Regions from separate parts of the uncultured Chloroflexus sp. genome, predicted to be linked through region 1. Evidence: riboswitches for the same ligand, from Rfam matches in the RefSeq annotation. Region 1 holds a riboswitch; each other region holds the start of a gene.
The links. Region 1 has a riboswitch for S-adenosylmethionine ahead of mtnA (S-methyl-5-thioribose-1-phosphate isomerase). Riboswitches for the same ligand answer to the same signal wherever they lie in the genome.
Positions count from the first base shown of each region.

Region 2: another riboswitch for S-adenosylmethionine. It lies ahead of Q1A00_RS04760 (aminotransferase class I/II-fold pyridoxal phosphate-dependent enzyme); the one in region 1 lies ahead of mtnA (S-methyl-5-thioribose-1-phosphate isomerase).
Region 3: another riboswitch for S-adenosylmethionine. It lies ahead of Q1A00_RS00175 (homocysteine synthase); the one in region 1 lies ahead of mtnA (S-methyl-5-thioribose-1-phosphate isomerase).

Region 1 covers NZ_CALLJH010000050.1:32,539-43,202, reverse strand. Annotated here, with positions in the region: gene ahcY (adenosylhomocysteinase) at 109-1,371, opposite strand; gene Q1A00_RS15780 (Gfo/Idh/MocA family oxidoreductase) at 1,392-2,432, opposite strand; gene Q1A00_RS15775 (carbohydrate kinase family protein) at 2,429-3,403, opposite strand; gene Q1A00_RS15770 (hypothetical protein) at 3,449-4,510, opposite strand; gene mtnA (S-methyl-5-thioribose-1-phosphate isomerase) at 4,507-5,550, opposite strand; SAM riboswitch class I at 5,611-5,717, opposite strand; gene hemW (radical SAM family heme chaperone HemW) at 5,886-7,067, opposite strand; gene Q1A00_RS15755 (TrkH family potassium uptake protein) at 7,092-8,468, opposite strand; gene Q1A00_RS15750 (TrkA family potassium uptake protein) at 8,465-9,139, opposite strand; gene Q1A00_RS15745 (zinc ABC transporter substrate-binding protein) at 9,577-10,506, shown strand; gene Q1A00_RS15740 (metal ABC transporter ATP-binding protein) at 10,531-10,664, shown strand, end outside.
Region 2 covers NZ_CALLJH010000009.1:23,272-33,935, forward strand. Annotated here, with positions in the region: gene Q1A00_RS04735 (YggT family protein) at 1-239, opposite strand, end outside; gene Q1A00_RS04740 (hypothetical protein) at 532-975, shown strand; gene Q1A00_RS04745 (hypothetical protein) at 978-1,241, opposite strand; gene map (type I methionyl aminopeptidase) at 1,407-2,183, opposite strand; gene Q1A00_RS04755 (methylenetetrahydrofolate reductase) at 2,244-3,167, opposite strand; gene Q1A00_RS04760 (aminotransferase class I/II-fold pyridoxal phosphate-dependent enzyme) at 3,171-4,367, opposite strand; SAM riboswitch class I at 4,441-4,547, opposite strand; gene Q1A00_RS04765 (class I SAM-dependent methyltransferase) at 4,627-5,211, opposite strand; gene Q1A00_RS04770 (GNAT family N-acetyltransferase) at 5,453-6,001, opposite strand; gene Q1A00_RS04775 (acetyl-CoA C-acyltransferase family protein) at 6,220-7,407, shown strand; gene fabG (3-oxoacyl-[acyl-carrier-protein] reductase) at 7,502-8,245, shown strand; gene Q1A00_RS04785 (hypothetical protein) at 8,264-8,563, opposite strand; gene Q1A00_RS04790 (BTAD domain-containing putative transcriptional regulator) at 8,653-10,664, shown strand, end outside.
Region 3 covers NZ_CALLJH010000001.1:37,091-47,754, reverse strand. Annotated here, with positions in the region: tRNA gene Q1A00_RS00195 (tRNA-Cys) at 1-17, opposite strand, end outside; gene Q1A00_RS00190 (YbaK/EbsC family protein) at 122-625, opposite strand; gene Q1A00_RS00185 (ATP-binding protein) at 638-1,666, opposite strand; gene Q1A00_RS00180 (homoserine O-acetyltransferase) at 1,826-2,962, opposite strand; gene Q1A00_RS00175 (homocysteine synthase) at 3,044-4,339, opposite strand; SAM riboswitch class I at 4,449-4,560, opposite strand; gene Q1A00_RS00170 (carbon monoxide dehydrogenase subunit G) at 4,953-5,735, shown strand; gene Q1A00_RS00165 ((2Fe-2S)-binding protein) at 5,962-6,444, shown strand; gene Q1A00_RS00160 (molybdopterin cofactor-binding domain-containing protein) at 6,489-8,852, shown strand; gene Q1A00_RS00155 (xanthine dehydrogenase family protein subunit M) at 8,918-9,778, shown strand; gene Q1A00_RS00150 (hypothetical protein) at 10,052-10,300, opposite strand; gene Q1A00_RS00145 (hypothetical protein) at 10,485-10,664, opposite strand, start outside.

The DNA.
Region 1 (10,664 bases):
ACTGTACAAATCCTCACGATTTGTGTTGGTCGGCACCGCACCGGCACGGGCCGACCGGTCGGATGCGGGCGCACGACCGTGGGTAGGGCGCACGGTCGTGTACTCCTACTAGGTTCCTTCTTGCCACGAATTCAGGTACGCCTCTTGTTCGGCGGTCAAGGTGTCAATCGTGATCCCCATTGCCGCCAATTTCAACGCTGCAATTTCGCGATCCAGCTCTTTGGGCAATGCATGTACGCCTACCGGTAGTTTGCCTTGGTTGCGCAGTAAGAACTCGCTGGCTAAGGCTTGATTGGCGAAGCTCATATCCATCACCGCACTTGGATGCCCCTCGGCGCTCGCTAGGTTGATCAAGCGGCCTTCGCCAAGCAGATTGATCGCTCGCCCGTCGCGCAAAATGTACTGATCAACAAAAGCGCGGGGCTGACGCTTCTCAACGCTCATCGCTTCGAGGGCCGGGATGTTGATTTCGACGTTAAAGTGGCCGCTGTTCGCGATCACGCAGCCGTCTTTCATCACGGCAAAGGCGTTGCTGTCGATCACGTGCTTGTTGCCGGTGGCAGTGACGATGAAATCAGCCACTGCTGCTGCCTGCTCCATTGGCATGACCCGGAAGCCGTCCATCACCGCTTCGAGCGCCTTCACCGGGTCGATTTCGGTGACGATCACGTTTGCGCCGAGGCCACGCGCACGTTCGGCAATACCACGCGAGCACCAGCCGTAGCCAGCGACCACGAACGTTTTGCCGGCAAGCAGGATGTTGGTAGCGCGGATGATGCCGTCAAGGGTGCTTTGCCCGGTGCCGTAGCGGTTGTCGAACATGTGCTTGGTATCACTGTCGTTGACCGCAATCACCGGGAAGGGCAACACGCCCTGCTTGGCCATTGCCTTGAGCCGGATGACGCCGGTAGTCGTCTCTTCGGTGCTGCCGACCATGTGCGGGATCAGGTCGGGCCGATCTTTCAGCACACCGGTCACCAAATCGGCGCCGTCGTCCATCGTCAGTTGCGGATTGTGGTCGAGCGCGGCGCGGATATGGCTGTAGTAGACCTCGTTGCTCTCACCTTTGATGGCAAAGACTGGAATCTCTTCATAGGCAACCAGCGCTGCGGCAACGTCATCTTGGGTGCTCAGCGGATTTGAAGCAACGAGCACAATATCGGCGCCGCCGGCGGCCAGTGTGCGCATCAGATTGGCGGTCTCGGTGGTGACGTGCAGACAGGCGCTAATGCGCAGGCCAGCCAATGGTCGCTCGCGGGCAAAGCGCTCGCGGATCAAGCGCAGCACCGGCATCTCTTTCTCGGCCCACTCGATGCGCTTGCGGCCCTGTTCAGCGAGGCTGAGGTCTTTTACGTCGTAACTGGCAGTCATACGGTGTAATCGCTCCTTTGCTAGGATGTCGTGAGCGTTCCTACCGGCCACTCCGGTACGAACGCTGATGCACGAATAACGGAATGGGTTGCTGTGTGGGCGCTGGTAAACAGCGCCTCCATCGCGGCGAGATTGTCGAGTGACTCGGTGAGCGGCATGGCGCCGATAGCGGGAATGGGTTCACCGGCGGCAGCGAGCCGCGCGAAGCCTTCCGCCTCCAACTGAAAGTGGTCGGCAGGCGGAATGGTGATTGTTTCGACAGTAACGTGGCGACCGCCACGGGCCACAGCGATGCTCGTCGCCTGTTCGGAGGTCGGGTTAAACGGACGTTCAAGATGGATCCAGCCAGCGTCGCCAATAATCTCAACCCGCTGGTTCCACGCGCTGCGGAAGCTGCACGTGATAGTGGCATGGCGATCACCATCAAAGCGCAGCAGACCGCTGAGACTGAAATCGATAGGCGCACCGTTGACAAAGGCGCTCGCTGTGCGTGGTTGTGAACCGAAGACCATACGGGCATAGCTCAGCGGGTAGCAGCCGATGTCGTAAAGCGCACCGCCGCCTAAGTCGGCATTGAGCCGAATATTTGTTGTATCGTCGAGCAGGAAGCCAAAACTGCCACGTACCTGCTGTACCTCGCCGATAACGCCATCAGCCAACAAGCGTTGCACGGTGATCGTCTGGGGATGGAAGCGGTACATAAACCCTTCCATCAACAGCCGTCGATTAGCCTGCGCCGCAGCCACCATCGCCAACCCATCGGCCAGCGTCGTCGCCATTGGCTTTTCGCAGAGCACGTGCTTACCGGCCTGCAACGCCGCAATTGACCATTCGGCGTGCAGGCTATTGGGCAACGCAAGATAGACTGCCTCAACTTCCGGATCGGCTAGCAGCGCGGTGTAATTGCTATACGCGCGCGGAATGCCGAAGTCGGCGGCGAACGCCGTGGCGCGCTCGCCATCGCGGGCCGCAATTGCCACCACCTGTTCAGTCGCTGAAGCAGTAAGCGCGCCGGCAAAGCGGCGGGCAATCCGGCCAGCGCTAAGAATGCCCCACTTCATGCCGCCTCCTGCAGCGAGAAGACGTCGAGCGGCAAATCGTGGCCAAACGCAGCGCGGTACCGGTTGGCAAACTGGCTCAGTGTAAAGCGATGCTCTTGGCAACCGCGCTCTTCAATCGCGTAGGCAGCGCAGAGCGCGGCAATCCGGCCGGTCATTTCCAGCGGCAAGCCGCGTGCCAACCCAAACGCAATCCCGGCCAAATACGCATCACCGGCGCCGGTCGGATCGCGTACCTCGGTAACGGGGGCGATTGGAATCTGGGCAGCGAGTTGACCATCAACATAGATCTGCGAACCATCAACTCCGCGTGTTACCACCGTAATCGGCGCTTGGCCGATCAATTCGGGTTCGCTAATCCCAAGGCACTTCGCCATCATGCCAAACTCATAGTCGTTACTAATCAACACTCGCGCCCCTTTCAAGCCAACTTCCAGCAAGTCAGGGTCAAGGCGGGGCGTCTGCTTGCCCGGATCGAAAATATAGGGCACCCCCATCTGCTGGCATTCGCGGGCGAACCGGCGCATCGCGTCGGGGTTGGTCGGTGAAATCAGCACCAAATCATCAGCCGTCAAGCCGCGGTCCAAGAGGGAATTGTGGTGATCGTGTCCCATAGCGCCAGCGTAGAACGCGACAATCTGATTATTGGCCTGATCGGTATTAATAAAGCAAGAGGAGGTAAACTCGTGCTCGATGATCGTAATCCCGCTCGTGTCTACGCCTCGATCTTCAAGCCACTCGCGATAGGCGCCGAAATCGTGGCCGGCGGCGCCGACGATGAGTGGTCGTTCGCCGAGCAGCGCCAAATTATAGGCAATATTCCCGGCGACGCCGCCGCGCAACTTGCGCATCGAGTCGACCAAAAAACTGACCGAGATAATATGCGCTTTGTCGCTCAGCATAAAATCCTTAAAGTAGCCGGGAAAATCCATAATGTAATCGAAGGCAAGCGAGCCGGTGACCACGATCTTCACGGTACGTACTCCTCTACATACCCCGCGATGAGCGGGAGACCAATGTTATATCTCGGTAAAACCAACCGCTTGTTGGACTAACTGCGCCGTCTCGGCGCAGAGCTGTAAGGCTTGTTCGGCTTGGGCCGGGTTAAGGTAGGCTAGGCTACCAGTGAACGAAATAAACGATTGGCGCTGCACCACTGCCGTATCAACGCCGGTGGTTGCGGCGATCTGCCGCATCGCCTGCAACGTCTGATCGCGCAGCTCGCTACTCTGCGCGTTGGCGAGCAGGCGCGCTTCCGCCGGCACCACGCCCCAAGCCATGCATCCGCCATCGGCAAGAAATTCGGCGAGCGGCGTCGCGGCAGCCAGCAGCGGTTGCAGGTGGTCAGCTAGATGACAGCCGATCACATCAACCGGCAGATGCAACACCTCTGCCCACTGCACCCCGCCGCTCAGAAAGAGACCGCGGCGGCTCGGCAGATCGGCCAGCAACCGGTTGAGCAGATCGAGTCCATCCTCCCACGTGAGCGGGCAGAGCGGCGTTGACAGCGCATCGAGGAACGGCTCTTCGATCATGGCCAGCCGACGCAGGGCATAACCCTGCACCTGTTCGTGCTGCCATGCGACGCGCAAGCTGCACAGATAGAGCAGTAGCTCGCGCCATTCCGGTTCGTAGGCCAGTGGCCGGTCGTGGTTATCAGTCAGCGCCAAGCTGAGACTCACCGGGCCGATCGTTTCGTATTTAAGCAACAGCGGTTGCCGTTCTTCGGTATTGAGCCGGCGCAAGACTTCTTCCAGCACTGTTACTGCCGGGCCGCTCAGTGCAGCAAACTGAGCATCGCCGCGAAGGTAGGCGAGGCCGACTTGCGCGGCATCACGTTCGAGGGTTTCGTGCTCAACCGCTAGCCGGTCGCGTTCAACATCGATCTGCACGCCGGGCAACCCCTGCGCCGCCAGCGCAAACGGTGTCTCGGCCAGCGTGCGCGGCGGCGGCAACGGCCATGCCGGCGTTTGCGGCAGATACTGGCAGATCAACTGGGCAACCATTGCCGGATTGTTATGCGGCAACCCGCCGCGCAGCAGGGGCCGGCAAGCCGGTTGAAATGCGCCAAAGCCACTCATGATCCGCTCGCAAGGTGTCGGAGAGCATCGATGAACGGTGGCTGCACCACGCCGCGTTCAGTAATAATGGCCGTTACTAGCTCGTGCGGTGTTACGTCGAACGCTGGATGGGCAGCCTGAACGCCGTGCGGTGCAATGGCGACGCCGGCAATATGGGTTACTTCGGCGGGATCGCGCTCCTCAATCGGTATCTCAGCGCCGCTGGCGGTAGCGAGGTCAATCGTGGAGGAGGGGGCGGCGACGTAAAAGGGGATGTTGTGATAACGAGCCAAGACGGCTAACCCGTAGGTGCCAATCTTGTTAGCAACATCGCCATTGGCGGCGATGCGGTCAGCGCCGACGATCACGCAATCAACGAGGCCGCGTTGCATCATGAAAGCAGCCATATTGTCGGTAATCAAGGTTTGCGAAATGCCGGCCTGCAACAGTTCCCACGCCGTCAGGCGCGCACCTTGCAAGAAGGGGCGGGTCTCATCAACAAAGACGTGGATCGGGCGGCCTTGGGCGAAGGCAGTGCGGATCGGCGCCAGCGCGGTGCCGTAGCCGGCAGTGGCGAGGCCACCGGCGTTGCAGTGGGTGAGCACGTGGCCACGAGGTGGGATCAGCGGCGCACCGTGATCACCGATGGCGTGGCACATCGCGAGGTCTTCGGCGTAAATAGCTTCAGCTTCAGCGAGTAGCGCCGCCTTGATCGCGTCTGCTCCTTCTGCCGCAACCGCCTCGGCCCGGCGCAGCATGCGCGTCGTTGCCCATGCCAAGTTCACTGCGGTCGGGCGTTGAGCGTCGAGGGTTGCCTTCGCTTGCTGCAGCTCGGTGAGCAGCGCCTCTGGAGTAGCAGCCCTGCTCTGGCGGGCAACCAATGCCATCCCGTAGGCAGCAGTGCAACCGATCGCCGGCGCGCCGCGCACTTGCATGCTGCGAATCGCATGGGCGACGTGGGCTAACTCGGTGCAATGCACCACTTCAAACGTGTGCGGCAGCTTGCGCTGGTCGATCAGGCGAACGGTATCATCTTCCCACCAGACAGTGCGGAGTTCCATAGGCGTTGCAATAAGATGGAGCCACTCGCGCGGCGAGAGGCTCCGATAATCACGTCGTTCCTCTCATCTTCCGGCCAATGTTGTCCATTGCCGCTGGATTTGGCACCTTCCCTGACGGGGGTTGCCGGGCGTCATCGGGCCAGTCCCTCAGCCCATCTCGATGAGCATCTGAAGTTCGCCGACGCACCATGGCGCAAGCGAACGTTGTGCGCGATTATAACACGATTGTGAGGCTGCGGCAAATAGCTGTGTCAAGCGAGAAATTGCTTGCCTATGACCCTCTTTTGCTGAGCAGTGGTTGGTATGCAGAGGCATTGTGCGCTAGCGCGATGCTATCACACAAAGTGAGCGAATACTTTATTCCCTACCATCCGCCCACGCTCGGTCAACCGTACCCGCTCGCTCTCGATTGTGATCAACCCCTGTGCGCTTAGGTCGGCCAGTGTCGTACCATAGATGTCGGTTAACGCTTGACCAACCCGGGCCGCGAAGTGGCTGAAGCTGACACCGATATCGAGCCGCAACCCCATGAACATCGTCTCAGCAGCGAGATCGGCCTTGGTGAGCGGGATGGTCTCGGCGATTGGGCGGCGTCCGGCCTGTACCGCAGCGAGGTAACCATCGATCGGGCGCAGATTGGCGTACCGTTGTGGGAAGACGTGACCGTGCGCGCCAGCGCCGGCGGCGAGGTAGTCGCTGTTGAGCCAGTAGGCGAGATTGTGCTGGCAGGCCAGTGTGGGTGGGGCATCAGGTCGGTCAGCGGGGTGGGAACGAACCCAATTTGAAATCTCGTAGTGACGGTAGCCCGCGTTGCCAAGCAGCTCCATCGCTAACTCGTACATCGCGCCGGTCAGATCGTCATCAGGTACGCGCAAGCGCCCCGCCGTTACTTGCGCATAGAGCGGCGTGCTCTCTTCCAGAATCAGCGAGTAGAGTGCGAAGTGATCGACATCCCACGTTATCACCTCTTGCAAGGTGGCCCGCCATTCAGCCAAGTCTTGTCCGGGCAGGCCAAAGATAAAGTCAAGGTTGATCGACTCAAATCCCACTCGCCGAGCATCTTCATAGCTAGCGCGTGCCTCAGCAGCGGTGTGGATGCGTCCGAGCATGCGCAAGGTTGGATCGTGCAGACTTTGCACGCCCATGCTCAGCCGGTTGATGCCCAGCACGCGCAGATCGCGCAGGTAATCGCGCCCCAACACCGTGCCGGGGTTGGCTTCGAGCGAGATTTCGGCCTGCTCTAAGGGCACAATTGCTGCTGCCGCCTGCAAGATGCGCTCGATCTGGGCCGGTGTGAGCATACTCGGTGTGCCGCCGCCGAAGAAGATGCTCGGTCGTAACGCCGCTGCTTCAGCAGAGATCGGCAATGGTGGGAGATACTCGCGCAGCATGGCTAGCTCGGCGCAGAGCGCATCAACATACGCCGCAATCCGATGCTCTAGGTTGGCGTAGGTGTTAAAATCGCAGTACGAGCAGCGACGATGGCAAAATGGAATATGAAGGTAAAGATGGCGCATGTGGTGATGTTCTCGGTGAGTATATTACCCGATCAGAATCTGCTCTTCTGGATAGATCACGTGTTGCGGCGACGTATTTGGTCGAGCGATGGCGCTGATGATCGTAAGAGCGCCTAATCTGCCCCAAAACATCACCGCAATGATCACCAACTGACCGATGGGATTAAGTTCGTCAGTCAATCCCAATGATAGCCCACACGTGGCAAAAGCTGACACAACTTCAAAGACGGCACGGTCGAGCGTGGTATCGTGGGTTGTCACAATGAGCCACGTGGCGAGCAGCACGACAAAGAGCGAAATCGTCAACACTGCAGCCGCACGCCGCACCATACCGGTCGCGAGACTACGTCCACTAAACTGCGCAGTGGGTAGGCCACGGGCATAGCTCCAGAGCGAAATAGAGAGCACAGCAAAGGTGCCGGTCGTAATGCCGCCGCCCATCGAGGCGGGCGCACAGCCAATGAACATCAGCGTGATCAACAGCAGTTGACTGCCCGGCGTCAGTTCCTCAAAATTGGCAATGCCAGAAAAGCCAGCCGTGCGAGCTGAAATTGATTGGAAGGTCGTGACAATGATTTGGCGAGCGAGGGGTTCGTTGTGCAGAGCACCATCGGTATCAAACCCTTCGCTGAGCCAGAGACCAACTGACCCACCAACGACGAGGATCGTGACTACGAGCAGGGTAATACGGGTATGCAATGAGAATTTGTGTCCTTGGAAATACGAAGTCAAATCGGCGACTACTGGAATACCGAGACCACCTAAAAAGATCAAAGCCCCCATCACAAAGAGGGTCACACTATCGCGGGGGAGGCCATCTGCAAAGCCGGGAGTGCCGATGAAGAGATCAAAGCCGGCGTTACAAAATGCCGAGACCGAATGAAACAGTGCATAAAACAGCGCCTGCCCTTCACTGAGGCGCGGATCGGTACGCCAGTGCAAATACAACATCGCCGCGCCAATGGCCTCGATCGTGATGACGGTAATCAGCACCCGTTTCGTAAGGCTTAAAATTGCTGCTGGCGAAAGAAGACCGAGCGAATCGCTCAGCGCCAGCCGGTCGGTAAAGCTGATCCGCCGGCCAAGGAGACGAAAAATAATCACGGCGACGACCATAAAGCCGACACCGCCGATTTGGATCAGCAGCATCAGCAGAATCTGCCCGATGAATGAAAGGTCTTGTACCGGTGTAATAATCGATAAGCCGGTGACGCTCAGCGCAGAGGTGGCCGTGAAGAGCGCCTCCATGAAGGATAATGGTCGGGTACTGCTGAGCGGTATTAAGAGCAACCCGGTGCCGATTGCTATCGACAGAGCTAAACCGCCGACGAGTCTGAGTGGCGGCGGGATGGGTCTGCGCCGTAAGCGGTTAAGGGAACGGCTAGTAGGAAGTGAGATCATGACGATAAATCGCAGAACGTACTGATATTCGCATCAGAGCCGATAATGAGCATCCGGTCGTCACGGCGAAAGACATAGTCTGGCGGTGGGGTGACGAGCATTTTGTTGTCGCTTTGCTTCACTGCCAAGACATTGATCCCGTAGCGCCGGCGCAACCCGCTTTGCATCAACGTTTGCCCCACCAGCGGCGCTGGCACTTTGACTTCTGCTACGCTGAAGCCGTGTCCAAGGTTTAGGTGTTCAAGCAGGTGCGGTTCCGAAAGTTGCCACGCCAGCCGGGCGCCGGCTTCGTGTTCAGGTAACACAACCATATCGGCACCGACTCTGGTCAAGATATACTGTTGGCGTTCATTAAGCGCCTTGCACACGACACGCTTAACCCCTAGTTGTTTCAGGGCGACGGTGGTCATCAAGTTGGCTTCAAATTGCGACCCGATCGCGACCACAACTGTGTCGAAGGACAAAATATCAACCGCCCGCAGTGCATCTTCGTTGGTCGAATCGAGCGCAACGACCTGTGTCATGCGGTCAGCTAATTGTTGGACGATGTTTGGATCGCGATCGATGCCTAACACGGTGTGGCCGCGTTCGATCAAGTTCAGGGCAACGCTGCGTCCGAATCGACCAAGACCAATCACGGCGAATTCGAGCTGGCTTGGCTTGCGCGCCATGCGACTCCCCTCCTTCGACGGCTGTTAGGTATGTTGTCTGCATTGTACCGCAGATTAAGGAGCGACTAGGTGTATGGCTCCTCTCCACCCTCCCTCTCCCTACGGGGGCGAGGGGCGGTGCGCTGCGGACTGGTACTCCCCGGTCGCGCGAAATGTATTCCGCCCACTTTCCCAGTCAAGCGACCCTGCCCCTCCCTCCCGCCCTCTCCCCACGGGGGCGAGGGGGCGGTTTGTCATTACGAGGAGTGTAACCCCTGAATCAATCTCCTCCTCAACACGCAGATGGCCCCTCACCTCAGTGGCAAGAGAGAAAGAGAACGCCCCATCCAAAGTCCCGCAGGGTCTGCTGTACCCCATATTCGGACTTGGTACTTGACAACCGCTCGCTTCTTTGTTAGTTTTAGGATAGACTAAAAATGTTTTTTGAACAGGTTCATATGCATCTTCGGCTTGGCTTAATCATAACGCTCACCATACTCTCACTCGCAAGTTGCGCCACGCCGGTCAGTGACGGGCGCATCCGAGTGGTTGCAACCACCGGCCCCATCAGCGATATCGTGCAGGCAATTGCCGGTGAGCGGGTTACGCTGCGCACGATGCTCGGCCCCGGCATCGATCCACACACCTACATTGCTACTGAGAGCGATCTATTTGCACTGCAAGAAGCTGCTCTCATTCTTTACAACGGTCTGCATCTCGAAGCCAACCTTGCCCGTGTGTTCGAGGGGATCAAACGCAGCGGGCGGATTCCCGTCATCGCCGTTGCAGAAGCGATACCGGAAGGATTGCTCTTGGCTTGGCAAGACGGTGACAAAGCCTATGACCCACACGTTTGGCACGATCCGCAACGGTGGCGCTACGCGGTGGAAGCAGTACGCGATGCACTAATTGCGGTTGATCCAGCCGGGAGTGCTCTATACTGGCAGCGCAGTGAGCAGTATCTGGCCGATCTTCAGGCGCTTGATACCGAGTTGCGCATCATGGCCGAGCGTATTCCACTCGAGCAACGCATCCTAGTAACGGCGCACGATGCGTTCCAATACTTCGGTCACGCCTACGGCTTCCGGGTCGAAGCGGTGCAAGGCATCAGTACCGCCGCTGAGGCTAGCGCCGCCGATATTCGTGCGCTTACCGAATTGGTGGTTACGCACCGAGTTCCAGCGATCTTCGTCGAAACCAGCGTCTCGTCGCGCACCATCGAGGCAGTGCAGAGTGCAGCGCGCGCTGTCGGCCACGAAGTGCGTATCGGCGGTGAACTCTATTCCGATTCACTTGGTGATCCCGATGGGCCGGCAGGCACGTACTTTGGAATGATGCTTCACAATATGCAGACGATCGTCACTGCGTTGGCTCCGGCCGACACATAGGAACTAGAGCGATGAGGTGATGCTATGCATCCAGCGGTTGAAATCGAGGACTTAACGGTCGCTTACGGTGATAAACCGGTGCTATGGGATGTCGATTTGCGCGTACCACGTGGTGTTTTGATGGGGATTATTGGCCCGAATGGAGCAGGTAAGACGAC
Region 2 (10,664 bases), on a different contig from region 1:
ACAATCAGAGTGGCTACCGTCGCGAACTCTACCACGGCGCCAAAGCGCGGTTGATCGCGGTCGATTATTGCCAGCGGCGTAACCAACGGTGCAGTCAGGGTGTAGAGCCACGAAACTGTAGGGCTATCAGGTCGCGCCGCCAGCACCTTGAGCACGAGCCGCGCGATGAGCAACCCGCTGATCGCACCACCAAGGAGGGCGATGCCGTTGCGCAATCTAGCTACGTTCCAAACCTGCATGGTCACTCCTTGAAACTTTTTGCCGAACCTGTTCGTCTGTTGTATGTAAGCGTAATGTAAATGCAATGTGGTGTCTCGCCGTGTTTATCTGCGCTTGCAGCGTTTCTCAGTGGTAGGGTGATTTGGCTCCTGCGGCCGACAACTTCTCAGATACGTTGATATTTCTCAGCGAAATATGACCAGCGACCTATGGCATTGGTAACAGTAGTTTGCTAAACTACCAATACCTACGCTCTCTTCTTCATCGCAGCCACTGGTGACAATTTGGCAGCAACTACGTTGGAGAATTGGTATGATCAAGCCGATGGTGTCGGTTAGCGCAGAGCAGCGTATCACAATCAAGCGGTTTCTCGGCACACAGCGGTTCAACCTCTTTCTGTTGATGGTTGGCATCGAGCTGTGTTTGCTCGTTAGCGTGCTAGGTTGGTTGCTGAGTGCTGCGCCATCACGCACCCCGTTGGCTGCCACACCAGATTTAACGCCGCTAACCCATGAAATCAAGGGCCGGCTCAGTGGTGCGATCCTCGACCCGTTGATTGAAATAAAGCCGGGTGTAGCAATCCGGGCTAGCAACATCCGCGGTTTTCGCTACGAGGGTAGCATCTACTACTATTACGTTGAAGGTGCTGCAAACTACGATCCCCTCTCACGCGGTATTGTCCGGCCCGATCAAGTCGAAATCATGCTGCGCGATGAAAGCGGCGCACAGACGATCGTGCTGTATCGCGTGCATTGAGATTAGCGGCGACGACCTTCTTGCCAATCACCCCAATCGCGTTCTTCAGCCGCCCGGATCGCGCGCCGCTTCAATGCCCGCCGCGATATCGGGATGACATCGTTGAAGATAGCCCAGAGCTGTTCTTCAAGGTGCGGCTGTTTCGCCAAGGCCGCCTCAATTGCGCTCATATCAAGCCCTCGCGCGTGTAATTCGCGGGCAATGGTCTTCGCCCGCTCCTTGTCATCGTTCGCTAAGGCCGCGATCAATTCTTCTTCCGGAGTCATATTCGCTCCTCTGGTAGAGATGCAACGTGAGCAAAGCTGCAAAGGTTGGTGAACGCAAAGCCGCCAAGGATGTTTGGAAACGATCCAAAGCGGTCTTCTACCCCGCCGACAAGATCCTTTGCGTGCTCTGTGACCGTCGTGCCTTTGCGTTGAACATCCCTTAGGCTACGCGGTGAGAATGATTGGCCCCTCGTCAGAGATTGCCAACGTATGCTCAAACTGGGCCGAACGCTTGCCATCGGCGGTGCGTACCGTCCAGCCGTCCCGATCGATCTTGGTCGTTGCTGTACCGGCATTAATCATCGGCTCGATGGTAAAGACCATTCCTGCGACAATCTTCCGCGTCTGGTTGGGATCATCGTAATGCAAAATCGTCGGCTCTTCGTGCAAATTACGGCCCAACCCGTGCCCGGTATACTCGCGCACGACTGAAAAACCATTGGCTTCAGCGTAACGCTGGATCGCCGCTCCAATCGCGCGCAGCGGATTACCTACTCGTGCCTGCTCGATACCTAGTTCGAGACAGCGGCGCGTGACATCGAGTAACCGCTGCGTCTCGTCATCGACCTCGCCGACGGCAAAGGTTTCGCAGGCGTCGCCGATCCAGCCGTTTAGGCGCAGGCCAATGTCAATTCCGACAATGTCGCCTTGGCGTAAGCGGTCGCGCTTGCTGGGAATGCCGTGGCAGATCACATCGTTAATCGAGGCGCAGATCGTGCCGGGGAAGGGTGGGATATAGTTACGCCGTCCGGCAGGGACGTACCCTTTGTACACCGGCTCAGCCCCGTGAGAACGGATAAACTCTTCAGCAATTGCATCGAGTTCAGCCGTGGTCACGCCGGGTCGGATATGCTCACGCAATACGTTGAACGTCTGCCGCACCAGTTGGCCGGCGGCACGCAAGAGTTCTATCTGCGCTGGAGATTTGAGAATGATAGCCATTGATTTGCTCGCTTATCTTCAGACACTAAGGACGATGCAACGCATCGTCCCTCCCATATGTTATAGCACATTCTCTGCAATCGCCGGCGCCGGCGGCCGCGGCAACAAACCGGCCTGCTCGACCACCCGTGGGATTGCTCGAGTCCAATCAACCGACATAATATGGACACCAGCCACCCCTTCGATACTCAGTAATTCATTGACCAGTTCGGCCGCTAGTGCAATGCCTTCAGCTTCGCTGTCAGTGGCGCGCTGCATCCGCTCGATCACTGTATCGGGCATGAGTGTACCGGGCAAGTTATCGCGCAAATAGACTGCCGACTGCGGACGGCGCAAGATCATCACTCCGGCTAGGATGTACGCCTGCTGATGCAGACCAGCGGCGCGCACATCGGCCATCCAGTGTCGAAACCGTGCTACATCAAAGATTAACTGGGTCTGAACAAATTCAGCGCCGGCTTCAATCTTCTTCTCTAGTCGTGCTGCTCGCTCGACGTTAGGGTTAGCGACGCTGCCGATAAAAAAGTGGGGGGCTTCTTTGAGTGGTGTACCCGATTGAAACGTAGCCTGATCGCGCAGGGTCCGCAGCATACGGATCAGTTGAAACGAATTCAGGTCGAGCACATTCTTGGCGTCGGGATGGTCACCGATGCGCGGATGATCGCCGGTCATTGCTAACAGGTTCCGCACCCCAAGCGCCGAAGCGCTCAAGGCATCAGCTTGTAATGCAATCCGGTTGCGGTGCTGGCAGGTCATCTGCATGATCGGCTCGATGCCGAGTTGCTGTAAGATCACGCTGCCGCCCAACGACGACATGCGGGCAATGCCACGCTGGTTGTCGGTCAGATTGACCGCATCAACATAATCGCGAATGTTCGTGGCGAGGGTCTCAAGGTGCGCGCGGGCCGCCCCCTTGGGCGGCGCAATCTCGCCGGTGACCACAATCTGGCCGGCGGCTAGCCGGCGTTGCAGGGTGGAGTGCATAAGCTATTCGTCGGCAAGGGCTTGTTGCAGATCGGCGATCAGGTCGCTCGCATCTTCGATCCCGCATGAGAGCCGGATCAGATTGTCGCGGATGCCCACCGCCAGCCGTTCTTCACTACTCAATTCATAGTAACTCATAAGCGCCGGTTGTTCAACCAGACTTTCCACACCGCCAAAGCTTGGGGCAATGTAAGGCAAGCGCAATCGGTCAACGACTGTCATTGCACTGTGCAGATCGCCGACCACCTCGAATGAGACCACGCCGCCAAACCCGCGCATTTGGGCGCGAGCAATGGCGTGATCGGGGTGATCGGGCAAGCCGGGATAATGCACTTTGGTCACGCGCGGGTGGCGGGCGAGAAATTCGGCCACCGCCTGCCCATTCTGATTGTGCCGCTCCATCCGTAAGGCGAGCGTTTTCAGGCCGCGGCCCAGCAAATAGGCCGCGTGTGGATCGCAGATTCCACCGAGAATGCCTTGCGTCTCGCGCAAGGCGCTGATGATCGACGGACGGCCAATGATAACGCCGGCGAGCAGATCGTTATGACCGGCAAGATATTTGCTACAGCTATGTACGACGAGATCGATGCCGTATGCGAGGGGGTGCATGTTGTAGGGGGTGGCGAAGGTCGCATCGATCACCGTCTTGATCCGGTGTTCGCGGGCAATTGCCGCCACTGCGGCCAGATCGATCACCCGCAGATAGGGGTTGGTCGGCGCTTCGGTAACGATCAAGCGCGTGTGGCCCGGCTCAATCGCGGCGGCGATGGCTGCCGGATCGGCTGCTGCCACCACCGTATGCCTTACCCCGAGGCGGGCTAACATCGTGCTGATAAACTGACGAGTACGGCGATAGCCGTCGTCAGTCAAGATGACATGGCTGCCAGCAGGGAGCATCGCCAACATCACGGTGGTCAACGCATTCATCCCGGAAGCGCAGAGCAATGCTGCTGCCGGAGCATCCGGTGACTCGAGCGCTGCGAGGCGAGCTTCAACGGCGCGCACGGTCGGGTTGCTATACCGGCCATACTCGTCGCGCTCTCGTTCACCCGCCTGAAAGGCGATCAACTCGGCGCTATCGCGGAAGGTATAGGTGGCACTCTGCACAATAGGTGGCGTGATCGCGTCGAACGCGCGCTGACGCGGTTCGCCAGCGTGGACGGCGGCCGTACTGAGGCCGGGAGACTGGTTAGTGGGCATAAAAAAACCTCTCATCGGGGCGACGAGAGATCAGATGACGCGCTTCTGCCGAGGGCGAGAAGACGCCGCTCTCCTCTCATCTGCCAGCTTCGTGCTGCCGGAGTTGCCACCCGTCAGGCGTTGATCCGCCGGGTTGGCGCGGTTTCATCGGGCCGGTCCCTCCACCGCTCTGGATGAGTGCAGCGTTCTGCAATTGAAGCAAGTATAGCAGGAAAGAATGCGGGTTGTCAATTCACAGGAGTGGGATACCGTCCCGCTCTTAGCGCGTGCAATAGTAAATCTCGCCGCTCTCGGCGGTCAACCCCATCCGCAGCGCCGCCTCGTGATCGGGAACCATATCAGTTACTGTTGTGACCGATACGGTAAACCCGGCTTCGCATAACCGATCGATATAATCGCGGCCATACTTACGCACATGATCTTCTTGCCCAAACGCAATCAGTCGTTCCTTTGGTTCAACGATCGTGGGATCTTCAAAGGTTGTTTCAGCCATAATCGGTACCAACAAGATCGCCCAACCGGTTGGCTTGAGTGTGCGCCAAAACTCGCGTATTGCTTTGCGATCATCAGGCACGTGTTCGAGCACATGGCTGCATAAAATAACATCAAAATATTCATCAGGATATTGAATATTGGTAATATCCATTTTGACCATGACGTGGGGATCGAGTAAATCCGCAGTGAGGTAGCCTGCGCCTAACCGGCGCCGGAAGATCGGCTCAAAGCATGGTTCAGGAGCGACATGCAGAACGTTCTTGGGTTGTGCGTCAAAAAGATTGGTTCGTTTGGTGAGGTATAACCATAATAAGCGGTGGCGTTCTAACGAACCGCAATAAATGCACATCGCGCCTTTGCGCTTCGATCTTCCGTAAGGAGCAAATGCACGCGACTCGCGTTGGCAAACGGGGCAGAAGCGACCTGTGCCACGATAACGAGGTTTCTAATCTGCTGGACTCGATTGCGCACACTGCGTAGCGGTCGCTTGATTTCTTCGGGGAGATGGCGTAGCGGGTTCGGCATAACGTATTTCAAGAATATGTTGATTGGGGCGAGACGTGATAGAGTCCCGCCCCCTTATATCACTATCACACGCGCAGGAAGGCTGACATAATCACCACATCATGCAACTCGCCGTTGCGATCAATAGCGTGGCGTGCCAATTGCCCTTCGACAGCGAACCCTAAGCGTGAAAAGATTGCTTGCCCAGCCTTCAGAGCGGCTAGCATTGCTACTGTTACCTTCTGAGCACCTAATTCACGCGCCGCTTCCACAATGGCTTGCGCCATCTGCGTTCCCAACCCGCTCCGACGCCACCCCGGTTTCACGATCAGGCGTAATTCGGCAACGTGGTTTGACCAACCGGGCACACGCCGTGCTGAGGTGTAGGCCACGATCGAACCATCATCGGCCAGTGCAATGATTTGCCGCCAATTCTCGGCGTGCGAGGCGTTAGCCAAGCGAGCAATAATTTCGGGATTGGTGAAATCTTCTTCGAGGTAGAGGAGATCGTCTTTGGGTAAACTTACCCCAAAATCGGCGAGTGCCGCTCGATCGCTTTCGACTAACGGGCGAATTGTCACCTGCCGACCATCTTTTAGTGCTGCATTGCTTATCGCTTCGCTGCGTAGGGCCATGCCCAGCCTCCTGCTGTGTGCTGATAAGGGACAGTTTCATATCGAAGTGCGTGAAATATACCACATGAAGTTACAGCCGGGTTACGCCATGCAACATCTCTTTGAAATGGTCAATTCTTTTCCCTGATTGTGTTATCGAAACTGGTATAATTGTAGCTGTTCCTTGGATTAGTAGCAACCGGCGGAGTCGCCCGGCGATCCGTCGCAAGGAGGTCGTCATGAGCGAAAAGCGCGAGGTCGTTGTGCTCAGTGGCGTGCGCACGGCCATTGGCACATTCGGCGGCAGTCTCAAAGACCATCCCCCGACTGAATTGGCGGCGTTGGTAACCCGCGAGGCAGTGGCGCGGGCTGGCGTACAGCCTGAGGAAATTGGGCATGTTGTCTTTGGCCACGTGATTAATACCGAGCCGCACGATATGTATATGGCTCGCTATGCAGCGGTACGCGGTGGTTTACCGGTCGAAGTGCCGGCGCTGACTCTCAATCGGCTGTGCGGAAGCGGTCTGCAAGCGATTGTTTCGGCGGCGCAGTATATTTTGCTCGGCGATATTGATGCAGCCGTTGCCGGTGGTTCCGAGTGTATGAGTCGCAGTCCGTATAGCCTGCCGGCGATGCGCTTCGGCGCCCGAATGAACGACGCGAAGGCTGTCGATATGATGGTCGGCGCGCTGAACGATCCGTTCGATGATTGCCATATGGGAGTGACTGCCGAGAATGTGGCAGCGAAGTGGGGCATTAGTCGCGAAGATCAAGATCAATTGGCCTACGAGAGTCATATGCGCGCGGCCCGCGCGATCGAAGAGGGGCGCTTTACTGAGCAGATCGTGCCGGTCGAGGTTAAGGTCAAAGGCGGTACTGCGCAGTTCACTATTGATGAAGGCGTGCGCCGCGATACCAGTCTCGATAAGTTAGCCAAGCTGCGCCCAGTGTTCCTCAAGGATGGCACAGTTACCGCTGGCAATGCCTCTAGCATTAATGATGCCGCTGCCGCCGTGGTGTTGATGGATCGGGCCACCGCCGAACAGCGTGGCTATAAGCCAATGGCACGCTTGGTGGGCTACAGCAACGTCGCGGTTGATCCGAAGTATATGGGTATTGGCCCGGTGCCGGCGGTGCGCCGTCTGCTCGAGCGGACTGGTCTGCGGATTGATGATATCGATGTCTTTGAGGTGAACGAAGCCTTCGCCGCCCAAGCCTTGGCCGTGATTCGCGATCTGGGTCTGCCTATGGATCGTACCAATCCTAACGGGAGTGGTATCTCGTTGGGCCATCCGATCGGCGCGACCGGCTGTATCCTGACGGTGAAAGCCATCTATGAGTTGCATCGTGTCGGTGGACGCTATGCGTTGGTGACGATGTGTATCGGTGGTGGACAGGGGATTGCGGCGATCTTCGAGCGTATGTAACTGCGTTACAATTAGGTGCGTTGCGAGCAGACGCCATAGTGTGGGCCGTGGCGTCTGCTCAAGGAACAAAGTGTAAGGTTGGTAGGAGAGAACAATGGGCAAGTTAGCTGGCCGGGTCGCGATTGTGACCGGCGCTTCGCGCGGGATTGGGCGGGCTATTGCGCTGGCATTGGCCGCCGAGGGCGCTAAGGTGGCGGTTAATTACAATAGTAGCGCTGCCGCAGCGCAGGAAGTGGTGGATACGATTCGATCATCTGGTGGTGACGCGATGCCGGTGCAGGCTAATGTGAGCCGAGCTGATGAGGCGCGTATGATGGTGCAGCAGGTGCTCGATCAGTGGGGCCACGTTGATATTTTAGTCAATAATGCCGGTATCACTCGCGACCGCACCTTACGCAAGCTCACCGATGAGGATTGGAGCACCGTGATCCAGAATAACCTCAATAGTGTGTACTACTGCACCACCGCCGTGATGCCGCACATGATCGAGCGCAAATACGGGCGGATCATTAATATCAGCTCGTTTGTCGGGCAAGCCGGTAATTTCGGCCAAGCCAACTACGCCGCGTCAAAGGGCGGTATTATTGCCTTCACCAAGACCGCAGCACTTGAATTAGCGAAACATAATATTACGGTCAACGCGCTGGCACCCGGCTTTACCATCACTGATATGCTGGCCAAAGTGCCCGAACAGGTGCAAGAACAGATCAAAGCCCGCATTCCAATGGGGCGCTTTGGCTTGCCCGAAGAGATTGCTAAGGCCGTCGTGTTCTTGGCTGCCGATGGCGACTACATCACCGGCCAGCAGATTAACGTTAACGGCGGTGTGTATATGTAGCCATCACCTGCGCAAGAACTACGATTTGCGCATGCGTTCGATGATCGATTGAATGTCGCCGACGTAGCCCTGCCACGCCTGCATCATCTCTTGACTCAAGCGTTGTTGGGTGCGAATTGCGTCGGCGACTGCTTGCTCGGTCGAATGGCGCAAACTACGACTGTAGTCCCAGTTTTTCAAGACGATGTCGAAGGCCATGTCTGTACTGGCGGCGAGGAGTTCGTTCCACGCTCGCAACGACTGGAACATTGGATCGGTCAAATCCGGCAGCATTGGCTGGTTGGACGTGGGTTGCTCGCGTTCTTCGTTCGTTGGCATTGTATCTGGCCCTGTGTACAATAGGCAATGTTGAATCTGTCGGTTATGGAAGTGGCAATGCTGTCCATTGCCTAATGATGATCACGGCAATGCAAGGCATTGCACTAACGATCCCTGCCATCCTCATGGTATCACCAGCGGTTACAGATGAGTATAACGAATACCTGTTACGGCCTCGGCTCCTGCCGCCGCCAGCCCCGTTGTACCGTGTCCGTCGGGTACGGGTTGAGCAGCGGCTGGCGGTAGCCCTTGATGCGCCGTTGACTATTGTGGTTGCGCCGCCCGGCAGTGGCAAGACGGTCGCGCTAGCGGCACTCGCTGTTCACGGTGGCTGGCCAGCAGCGTGGTGCCGTGCCGATGCCGCTGATGATCCTCCGCGCCTTTTGCGCCATCTCGCGGCAGCCCTAAGTCGTGTGACTCCCCTTGATACTCAGCGCTCGCCGACAACAATCGATGCGTTGATTAATGCCTTGACTAGCGATCTCGATGATGAAACCTTGCTGATTATCGATGATGCGCATCTGATCGATGAACACCCTGATTTGCGTGCGCTGATCGAACGCTTGATCGTTGCCCAACCGCCACGGTTGCATCTTGTCTTGGCCGGACGGCGTGAACCCGATTCGCCTCTGATCGCCACCGCTCGTCTCCGTGGTGAGGCGGTGCTCGTCGAGCCAGATGCATTGGCATTTACGTCTGATGAGGCTGCTGCCCTCTGGCAACAGGCTGGACGGACGCTGCCAGCCGATTTCGATGAGTTGCTTGCATTTAGTGCTGGCTGGGCGCTGGCACTACGGATTGCGCTCGATGCCACTGATTGGCGCAGTTCGTTGGGTTTGCGCGAACACGTCACGCCAGCACTTGACGAATATCTGGAACGTGAGGTGTTGGCGCCGCTGCCCGCACCGTTGCGCCGCTGCCTCCAACGTAGCGCCGGTCTGCGTTGGCTCGAACCCGGTATTTGCTCGGCGCTTGATCCAGCGCTCAATGCCCCAGCCTTGATTGCTGAATTGCGCCGACGCCGGCTTTTTGTCGAACCTTTCGGCGATCATGGGGTGCGCTTTCAACCAATTATTGCCGCTTGGCTGGCTCGCCGCGCCGCGGCTGATCCGGAGTGGCCTACGCTGCACCGGCAAGCGGCAGCCTATTTTCAACGCACTGGCGATCGAGAGAGTGCGCTGTACCATCAGATTGCTGCCGGTGATCCGGCTGCTGTGTCCACGTTCCTCCCTCTTGCGCGGACATTGCTCGCCGAGCGGCGGGCGGAGGCGGTGTTGGATTGGATGCGCCGGCTTGCGCTGTCGAGCGATGAAGCGCCGGAATTGGTTGAGATACAGGCCGCTGCGCTCCATCAACTTAACCGCCTCGAGGCGGCGCTCGCCGCCTATCGGCGCGCGGAACGCGCCTTTGCCGCCCAGAACGATCGTCTTGGCCAATCACGCTGTCTGCGTGGCCAAGCGTCGATCTACCTCGATACCGTCCAACCCGCGCCGGCGACCGATTTGCTCCGCCGCGCGCTTAAACTGCTTCCCCGCCATTGCGGTGAAGAACGGATCGAGCTGCTGTTGATGCAGGCCGAGAATTGGGCGAATCGTGGTCGAGCTGATATTGGGCTGCGGCTTGAACAGACGGCGCGTAAGCTGGCAATGGCGCATGGTCTGGAGCATCTGTACGCTGCGCACGCTGAAACGTTGCGGCCACGCCTGTTGCTGCGCGCTGGCCGGTTGCAGGAAGCGCGCCAATTGCTCGAAGAACGGCTCTGGTCAGAACACCCGTTTACCCGCGCTACCGCTCATCGTGAACCGCTCTTATTGCTGGCGCTGATCAATGCGATGCTTGGCGTCGGCCCGCAGGCGCTAGCATTCGCCCACCGTATGTTGCTCGAAGCTCAGCAGAGCAGCAACCTTGTGACCGAAGCGCTAGCAGAATTGCGCCTTGGCCATGCCTATCAATTGATCGCTCGCGGCGACGATAACGCTGCGCGCCAACATTACAGCCGCGGCTTGCGTTTGCTGCAACAGGTGACAGTGCCTCGCACCCGCGCTGAAGGCTACCTTGGCTTGACCTTGCTCCACGGCCATGCCGGCGATTTGGCGCGGGC
Region 3 (10,664 bases), on a different contig from region 1:
CACTTTGCTACGTCGCCATCGCTCCTTATTGTAGCATAGGCAGGCTTACCTCGCAACTTGTACGAAATCGTGGTGAACTCCCGTGCAACCCCTCGAAACTTGCTTCTAACAACCTTCACCCCTACTTCGTGGTTGAGCTTGCCGCCTCTACAGATCGCACTGCAATTGCCCCTACCACTGCCCCTACCACCCGCACCAAATCGGTCGGTGCTAATCCAATCATCACCCCGCGTTGGCCAGCATTGACATAGATGATCGGATGCGCCAGCGCCGACTCATCAAGGTATGACGGCCACCGTTTCGCCGTCAACGCCAGCGCACCAATGCCACCGACCCGCAGGCCAGTCAGACGTTCAGCTTCAGCGTGTGGCGCCATCTCGCATCGTTTGACTCCGGCTAATGTTGCAAGCCGTTTGAGATCAAGCTGACAATCAGCCGGCACCATCGCCAAGGCTGGTCGCACGCCGGCGCCGAGCACTACTAACGTCTTGCAGACTTGCGCCGCTGGGACGCCAATTGCCGCCGCTACCGCCACTGCGTCCGGCGCTGCTGGATCGTACTCGTGAATGGTATACGTGATGCGCTGGCGATCGAGCAGGCGCATCGAATTGAGTTTATCTGCCATAGAGATGTTTGATCACCGTTCATTGACAGCTATCGCTAACGGTACGCGAGCGGGAACGAGCGGGATGGTCACCAAAAACGTTGACCCTTTACCGGGCTGGCTCGTTGCTGCAATCGAACCACCCATTACCATGCACAACCGCTGGGCTATCGCTAAACCTATCCCAGCGCCGCTGTGGCGTTGGGTTAACGCTTCGTCAAAGCGGACGAACGGCTCAAACAGTACCTCGAGCTGTTCGCGACTCATGCCAATGCCGGTATCGCTCACACTGAGTCGCAGCACTGCCGGCCCCTCCCCATCATCACAGATTGCTACAGCCAATTTGATCTCACCTTGGCGAGTAAACTTCACCGCATTTTGCAAGAGGTGCAACAAAATCTGGCGCACCTTAGCGCGATCAACCTCGATGATCGTCGCCGGATCAACTGCCAGATCGATCGACAGCCGGTTGCTATGCGCATTCGCCCACGGCGCAATCGCAGTTTGCACTTCGTCGATGAGCAACCCCAGCGGCCAGCGTTCTCGACTCACCACCACATCGCCGGCCTCGAGCCGGGCAAGATCAAGCACATCATTAATCAGGCTCAGCAACTGTCCGGCTGATTCTCTGATGCGTCGGAGGCGAGTGATCGCAAGCTCCGGGCTTAGTGCGCCTTCCTGTGCGTCTTCGTGCAATAATTCGCTGTAGCCGATGATGGTATTGAGCGGTGTGCGCAACTCGTGGCTCATATTAGCCAAGAATGCGCTTTTGGCTCGCATCGCCACTGTCGCCGCAACGCGAGCTTCAGCCAATTCACGCTCAAGGGCGACAAGATGGCGTTGCAGTTCGGCCCGCTGCGTGCGCTCACGCCAGCTATACCACCCTAACGCTACGCTCATCCCGCCAAGCCCAGCCAAGGCCGCGAAACACCAGCCGCTGCCAAATGCCAAGGCGAGCACTGCTGAGGCAACCCACACGCCCAATAACAACAGAGCCACCCGCTGCCAGCTTGCCGATGGCAACCATAACCATTGCTTAAGCCACAATCCAGCGTGCTTCAATGAATCCTCACCCACTGGCACGGAAAGGCATCTATCTCTAGAGATCACTGTTATCTTACCGCAAACCAGTGTGGAGGTAAACAGCTTCGTGCAACTGGCGCATACACTGTGCTGCGCTTACTGAAGGCTGCAAAACTGACTTCTTATGCATTCCTCCTGCTATTCAGCCGCCAACCGATCAAGGAAATCACGGATCAATACACTCTGCACGTCAAGGTCAGTCAGAAAAGCGTCGTGACCGGCATCAGTAGCAATCAAGTGCGTGGTAAACGAACGGCCCACCGCTTGGGCTGCCGCCTCCATCTGATAGGTCTCGCTCGGCGGGTAAAGCCAGTCACTGCTGTAGGCCAAGCCAAGGAACCGCGCCCGCGCTTGATCAAAGGCCGCCGCCAGCGAACCGTAACGCGCCGCTAGATCCCAACTGTCCATGGCGCGGGTGATGATAAGGTAGGAATTGGCATCAAACCGATCGTTGAAGCGGGCCGCTTGATGTTCGAGATAGTGTTCAATCGCAAAGTGCGGCCCAAGATCGAGCGTACCGGGATCACCACGCCGACCAAAGCGTTGCTCCAGCTTCTCTTCGCACAGATAGGTGATATGGCCAAGCATACGCGCCACTGCCAGACCGTCGCGCGGCGGTTCGCCATCGTAATAGTCGCCGCCTTGCCAGCGTGGATCAGCCATAATCGCGCGCCGGCCAATGTAATTCCACGCCACTGTTTGCGCACTTGAGCGAGCGCTAGTTGCTAGCAGGATCGCTCCGCGCACCCGTTGCGGATATTCCACTGCCCATGCTAACGCTTGAAACCCGCCCATTGAACCACCGGCCACCGCCAGCAATGTCTCGATGCCCAACGCATCGATGAGACGCCGCTGAGCATGCACCATATCTTCAATCGTGATGATGGGAAAGCGCGATCCGTAAGGCTTACCATCAGCCGGGTGTGGGCTTGAGGGACCGGTTGAACCACGACAACCGCCGATCACGTTTGAGCAGATGACAAAATAGCGGTTGGTGTCGAATGCGCGTCCCGGCCCGATCATTCCGTCCCACCAGCCCGGTTTACGGTCAGCGGGGCTATGGTAGCCGGCAGCGTGCGCATCACCTGACAAGGCGTGGAGGATCAAGATCGCATTCGAGCGATCAGGGGCTAGCTCACCGTATGTCTCGTAAGCCAGCGTCAACGGTGCCAGCGTTGCACCACTCACCAACGTCAGCGGTGTTGTCCAATGCATGCGCTGGGTGCGCACATAGCCAACCCCCTCTGGGGTTGGCGCATGAACGAAAGCTTCCATCAACATCTTCTCCTGACTGCAAGGAAGCCGGGCAGCCGGCAACAGCGGCGACACCGTTGTCGCCGCGATGCCCGCTGTGTATTATGACGGCGTCCCGGCCAGCGCTTGATCGAGATCGGCCAAAATGTCGTCGATCGTCTCAAGACCAATCGAGAGCCGCACATAATCGTCGGTCACGCCAGTCAGCCGCTGCTCTTCCGGCGTCAACTGGCTGTGGGTCGTCGTGGCCGGATGGATAGCAAGGCTCTTAGCGTCACCGATGTTTGCCAGATGCGAGAAGAGGCGTAGCCGCTCGATGAAGGTACGGCCAGCCACTCGTCCGCCTTTCAAGCCAAAGCCGACGATCCCGCTCTGGCCGCGGGGCAAATACTTCTGCGCCAGCGCATAGCTCGGATGGCTCGGCAGACCGGGGTAGTTCACCCATGCCACCTTCGGATGTTCGCTAAGGTACTGAGCGACAGCCAACGCATTCTTGCTATGCCGCTCCATCCGTAACGGCAGCGTCTCTAACCCTTGCAAAAAGAGGAAGCTATTAAATGGACTGAGCGCCGCGCCGATGTCACGCAAGCCCTGCACCCGCGCTTTGATAATATACGCTAATTGACCAAACGTCTGTGTGTAAACCAACCCGTGGTAGCTCGGATCAGGGCTGGTAAATTCAGGGAACCGGCCACTGGCTGCCCAGTCGAACTTGCCACTATCAACGATAATCCCGCCAATGGCGGTGCCGTGCCCACCGATATACTTCGTCGCCGAGTGGATGACAATATCGGCGCCGTGCTGGATCGGCTGCCACAGATATGGCGTCACCGTTGTCGCATCAACTATCACCGGCACGCCGCGCTCGTGGGCGATGGCCGCGATCCGTTCCAGATCGAGCACGTCGAGCCGCGGATTTCCAACCAATTCGAGGAAAAAGGCTTTAGTGCGATCGTCAATAGCAGCCGCAAAACCGTCGTAATCGCGCGCATCGACAAAACGGGTGGTAATGCCGAGCTTTGGTAAGGTGTGGCGGAAGAGGTTATACGTGCCGCCGTACAAATCTGACGAAGCAACGATATTGTCCCCACTGCCGGCTAGATTGAGAATAGCTAGCGTCTCGGCGGCTTGCCCTGACGCCAATGCCAACGCGCCAACTCCACCTTCGAGCGCCGCCATGCGCTGCTCGAACACGTCGGTGGTCGGGTTCATGATGCGCGTGTAGATATTACCAAATTCCTGCAAGTTGAACAGACGCGCCGCATGATCGGTGTCCTTGAACTGATACGATGTGGTGGCATAGATCGGCACCGCCCGTGATCCGGTAACCGGATCAGGGGTCTGACCGGCATGCAAGGCGAGCGTCTCGAAACCGGTGAAGCGCGGAGCATCGGACATGAACAACCTCCTCAAACATTTATCAAAGTGAGCCAAATTGCAGGCAACAAAAACGCCCTCAACGTGCGATGAGGGCGTGAAATCATTGCGGCAAGCCGCGCTGCCACGTCGCTCATCTTCCAGAACACTTCTGCCGGAATTAGCACCGTTCGCACGCGGCGACGCATGCGAGGGTTGCTGCGGTTTCAACGGGCCGGTCCCTCCACCGCTCTGGATGAGTGCGTGTATGTTGTTGAGGTGCGTGTCGGTGTCGCCTACACCAATGCGTTGCGGATAATATAAATTATGCAACTCGCCTTTGTCAAGTATCTGGGCAAGGAATTTTGCCCCGTTTTCGTTCCTCGTCCCTACGGAATCGGTGATAGCTGCCCAATGCGCACTGCAACCAACTCGACCTGCACATTGCCTTGACAAAGCTTGTGCTGCTGAGTAAGATAGATATGGAACCCATAACTAGACGCGCATAAAATTATCTCGAGTATACTACCAGTGTAAAGCAAGCTCTCCTAGTTCGGCAGGACAGAGCATGGCGTGTATTAAGGTATAGGTATACTCGTCTTTTTACAGAGGTTGCCCGGCTCAATATCTGTGAACCGGGCAGCAAGGAGTTAGTGTGAAGATCGCCGGCAATTACATCTTTGCAGCTAGTCGTGAGGAAGTGTGGTCTGCGCTGAATGATCCAGAAGTGTTAGCCCGCACCATTCCCGGTTGTCAGCGACTTGAGCAAGTTGGCGAAAACGAATATGAGAGCACATTGAAGATCGGCCTGCAAGCAGTGCGCGGCGTGTACAGCGGTCGCGTAAAGATTGATAACATTCACGCGCCTGAGTCGTATGACATTCACGTCGACGGGAAAGGTAGTAATGGCTTTCTGAAAGGATCGGGCAGCATTCAGCTCCGTGAAGAAAACGGACAGACGATTCTCGACTACGGTGGTGAGGCACACGTTGGTGGAACTATCGCTAGTGTTGGCCAACGTCTCCTTGATGGTGCAGCCAAGACGCTGATTTCCCAGAGCCTTAAGGCGCTTGCCGCGCAGATTGAGGCACGGCGCAGTGGTATTTCTTCACCCACGGCTGAATCCGAGTCGGCCACACCTGCAACATCTGCTACCTCAGTATCACCACCCGCTACCCCTGAGCCGGCTGCCGCGCCACCATCTGCTCCCGTTACCCCTGAGCCGGCTGCCGCGCCCAATCCCAAACCTGCTGCGCATGCACCTGAGCCGGAAGAGTCAACCGTTGCCCGGCGCACAATTCACGTTCCTGCCGGTGAAGGTCTCACTGAAGTAGATGTTGCCCTCGGCGTTATCGAGGATTTTTTGAAAGAGCGTCCGTGGGTGCCATGGGTCATTATCGCATTCTTACTCGGTTACTTACTTGGTCGGCGCCGTTAGCCCGGCCAACAGTTCCTCGCTTCTCATTAGGCAACCTGCCCGAGCATAGGGGAGGAGGCAAGCGAGAAGGCGCGCGCATACCGATAGTCGCCTTCTCACCAAAGAAATACGCTTCATTAGATCGTTTATCGTCATCGTGCGCGACGTTTCCCTTAGTCCACACTTCATTACCCGTCGCTGTTTCATAGTATGTCGTTTACTTCACAGTCAACAAGGAGGTTGGAGCGTGACAACGATTACGGTCACCATCAACGGTGTTCGCTACACTAGTGAGGTTGAGCCGCGCCTACTGCTCGTTCACTACTTGCGTGAGCATCTCAATCTGACCGGCACTCATATCGGGTGCGATACCAGCCAATGCGGCGCGTGCGTCGTACATATCAACGGCGTGAGCGTTAAGTCGTGTACTACGCTGGCCGTTCAGTGCGATGGCGCCGAGATTACCACCATTGAGGGTTTAGCGCACGACGGCCAGCTCCACCCGCTGCAAGAAGGTTTCTGGGAGAAGCACGGTCTTCAGTGCGGGTTCTGTACCCCCGGTATGATTATGGCCGCCGCCGATCTACTCAAGCGCAACCCCAATCCCACCGATGAAGAGATTCGCCACGGCCTCGAAGGCAATCTCTGCCGTTGCACCGGCTACGAAAACATTGTCCGAGCTGTGCGCTATGCCGCCGAGAAGATGGCCGCTGCACAAGCCGCTGATTAGTCCGTTCGGCACTTGTTCACAACGAACCTAGTGAGGAGTCAAGGATGACCGCTACCGAGATGAAGGAGCGACTGGTTGGACGGGCGTTGAAGCGCCGCGAAGACCCCAAGCTGATTACCGGTCACGGCAATTATCTTGATGACATCAAGCTGCCCGGTATGCTGCACATTGCGCTGGTGCGTAGCCCTTATGCTCATGCCAAAATTGTGTCAATCGACGCAAGTAAAGCACTGGCAATGCCCGGTGTAGTTGCGGTATTCACCGGTAAGGACATGCTCGATATCAACCCGATGCCGGCAGCATGGCTGGCTTCAGGGGTGAAGAACAATCCGGTACCTCCGCGCGCGCTGGCCGTTGATAAGGTGGCAATGGTTGGCGATCCAGTGGCGATGGTGGTGGCTGAAAACCGTTATATCGCTCGCGATGCTGCTGATGCGGTTGAGGTTGAGTACGAACCGCTACCAGCAGTTGTCGATGCCCGCAAAGCGGTTGAACCCGGCGCGCCCCAGATCCACGAGGCTGCACCCAACAATATTGTGTTTGAGTGGGAATGCGGGAATAAGGCAGCGGCGGACGCGGCAGTCGCGAGCGCCGAGGTGGTGGTTAAGGAAGAGATTATCAATCAACGCCTTATTCCCACCCCAATGGAGACGCGCGGTTCAATTGCGCGCTACGATGCCACGACTGGCGAATGGACGGTCTGGATGACCTCGCAGGCGCCGCACGTGCATCGTTTGCTCTTAACTGCCTTCGTCTTCGGAGTGCCTGAAACAAAACTGCGCTGCATTGCGCCGAACGTCGGTGGTGGTTTTGGGCAGAAGATCTTCTGCTACAACGATATGGCCTTCACGATGTGGGCCGCGCGCAAGCTGGGCCGACCGGTGAAGTTTGTTGAGGATCGCTCTGAGAATTACAAGTATTCAACCCACGGACGCGACCATATTACCGAGGCCGAGCTGGCCGGTACCCGCGATGGCAAGATTACCGGCCTGCGCGTGAAGACATGGGCGAATATTGGTGCTTACTTCTCGACCGTCGCTGCCGGTATTCCAACAACGCTCTACGGTCGGATCGTCACCGGGGCTTACAAGATTCCGGCAGCGCACGTTCACGTAACCGGCGTGTATACCAATACGGCAATGGTTGATGCGTATCGCGGTGCCGGTCGCCCTGAAGCTAGCTACCTGATCGAACGCATGGTTGATCGCTTTGCCGCTGAGATCGGGATGGATCCGGCTGAGGTGCGGCGCAAGAATTTCATCCAACCAGAAGACTTCCCCTACGATAATGGGTTGGGTCTGCTGCCCTACGATAGCGGCAATTACGAGCCGGCGTTGAACAAGGCGCTAGAAATTGCTGGCTATGCCGAGTTCCGCAAGCAGCAAGCGGAATTGCGCAAACAGGGCCGCTACCTCGGCATCGGTATCTCGTCGTATGTTGAAATCTGCGGCATTGCGCCAAGCGCGTGGATGGGCAGTCAAGGTTGGGGGGCCGGCCTTTGGGAAAGCGCTAATGTTCGTGTCCATCTCACCGGCAAGGTGGTGGTCACGACCGGCTCGCTGCCGCACGGCCAAGGCCTTGAGACGACCTTTGCCCAGATTGTGGCTGACGAGTTGGGTGTGCCTTACGAGGATGTCGAGGTGCAGTGGGGCGACACTCAAGGTACACCGTTCGGCTATGGCACCTACGGCTCACGCTCGCTGGCCGTCGGCGGGGTGGCGATTAAGCGTAGCGTCGATAAGATCAAAGAGAAGGCGCGCAAGTTGGCCGCTCACCTGCTGGAAGCCAACGAGGCTGACATCGTGTTTGAGAATGGCCGCGCGTATGTCAAAGGTTCACCCGACAAGGGCAAGACAATTGGCGAGTTAGCCGCCGCTGCCGCCGTTGCTTATAACCTGCCACCCGGTATGGAACCCTTCCTCGACGAGACCAGCTACTACGATCCGCCGAACTGTACCTTCCCCTTCGGTACGCATGTAAGCATTGTTGAGGTTGATCCTGAAACCGGCCATGTCAAGCTGTTGCGCTATATCGCGGTTGATGACTGCGGTAATCAGATCAATCCGCTGATCGTGGAAGGTCAAATTCACGGTGGTATCGCCCAAGGGTTGGCACAGGCACTCTACGAGGGGGCTGTCTATAGCGAAGACGGCCAATTGCTCACCGGTACGCTGATGGACTACGCTGTGCCGACGGCCGCAATGGTGCCGCATATCGAGACAGACCATACCGTTACACCGTCGCCGGTGAATCCGCTCGGCGTGAAGGGGGCTGGCGAGGCGGGCACGATTGCATCGGCGCAGTGCGTGATGAACGCGATTATTGATGCGCTGGCACCGTTCGGCGTGAAGCATTTGCAAATGCCGGCCACTCCCGAACGGATTTGGCACGCGATTCACGGTAAGTAGCGAGAAGCAACGCAGGCGCGGGCTACTTTGAGCCTGTGCCTGCTATGACGCATAAGGGAGTAGCTATGATTCCAGCTCCTTTCGATTACTACGCGCCGACGAGCCTTGCCGAGGCGCTGACGTTGTTGCAGCAGCACGGCGATGATGCCAAGATCCTAGCCGGTGGTCACTCGCTCTTGCCGGCGATGAAACTGCGCCTTGCATCGCCAAGTGTGTTGATCGATATCAATAAAGTGGCCGAACTGCGCGGGATTAAGGTCAATGGTACGGTCGAGATCGGTGCAATGACCACATGGAGTGCTATCGAGCATCATACGGCATTGGCCAAGGCTTGCCCGGCGATGACCGACGCGGTTGGCCTTATCGGCGACATTCAGGTGCGCAATCGCGGCACTATCGGTGGCTCGCTGGCCCATGCTGACCCTGCTGCTGATATGCCGGCCGTAGTGTTGGCGCTCGATGCCCAGATCCATGTTGAAGGCCCCAACGGCCCACGCGCCATCGCCGCGGCTGATTTCTTCACCGATATGCTCAGTACGGCCCTCGAACCGGGCGAGATTATCACTACCATTACATTTGATAGCCATGGCGCTGGTGAAGGCTCAGCTTACGCCAAGTTCCCCCATCCGGCAAGCCGATACGCGATTGTTGGCGCAGCCGCGTATGTCAAAATGGAAAATGGTCAGGTGACGGCATGCCGCGTGGCAATTACCGGCGCCGGCCCTAAGGCTGAACGTCAGCCTGCCGTCGAGCAGGCGCTGATCGGCACTGACGGCAGCGCCGATGCCGTGGCCGCCGCCGCTGCCCATGCTGGCGAAGGCATGGATATGCTCGGCGACATCCACGCCAGCGCAGAGTACCGACGGGCAATGTGCAAGGTCTACACCAAGCGCGCCTTGCTTAGGGCAATCGAGCGCGCACGATAGAGCAATGGAAGGGCGGGTTTATAACTCGCCCTTCCGGTTCATATCCCCCTAACCGCTACACCCTTCCCCCAACCGTACTGACTTACTCTGCGCTGACGAACAAACAGAGAACAATCATATTAGGATACGCGCATTCTTCAGCGCAAGAAGGAAAAGAGGGAAGACGCTTTCTCCGTCGTATGGAGCCATCACGGGCGTGCTCTCCGATACGCCATTCAAGAACTACCTATCGCATCGGCGTATCCCACACTTCAGTTTATGTACCTATTCGGATCATAAGGAACCGGTTTCAACTGGCCCGATGAGCAATACGGATCTGGCAGTACCGTCAGACCACGCTACGCCCCTTCCTGAACGATGAATAGCACTACCCACCGCTTTGTCGAAGCAATAGACTGTCACAAGCTCGCTGATGAAGCCAATCTCCTTAGCAAATTCTGTAATTAGCTCGCCATCGTCCATGCGCAATACGGTGATGGAGACAATGGAATAGGCGATGAACGGCGCATTGAAGCTGAGCACGATTGAGACCACTTAGAGCAACCACGTGACGATTTTGAGAGTGATCCAGACCTTCGGCACATTATCAAACGTAACCTTGCAGTGGCTACACTCTGTTGCCTTGAAATCTGCCAAAGGCGCGTGCACCCCCGTACCGGTCAACGATGCGGGGGACATCATTCCTAGCGTGAACACCTCGACATGACTACGCAATCTTGAAGTAGACGATGGTCTTGTGCCGAGACTGCACTCCTTCCATCGTTACAGCGTATAACCCTTTCGGTAGTTGCCCAAAGAGGACAATACTGTAACTACCATCGTCTTCAGCGGTATTGCCACCAACAATATCTACCCCTATGACGATACCGGTTGCGACTTGGGTAAC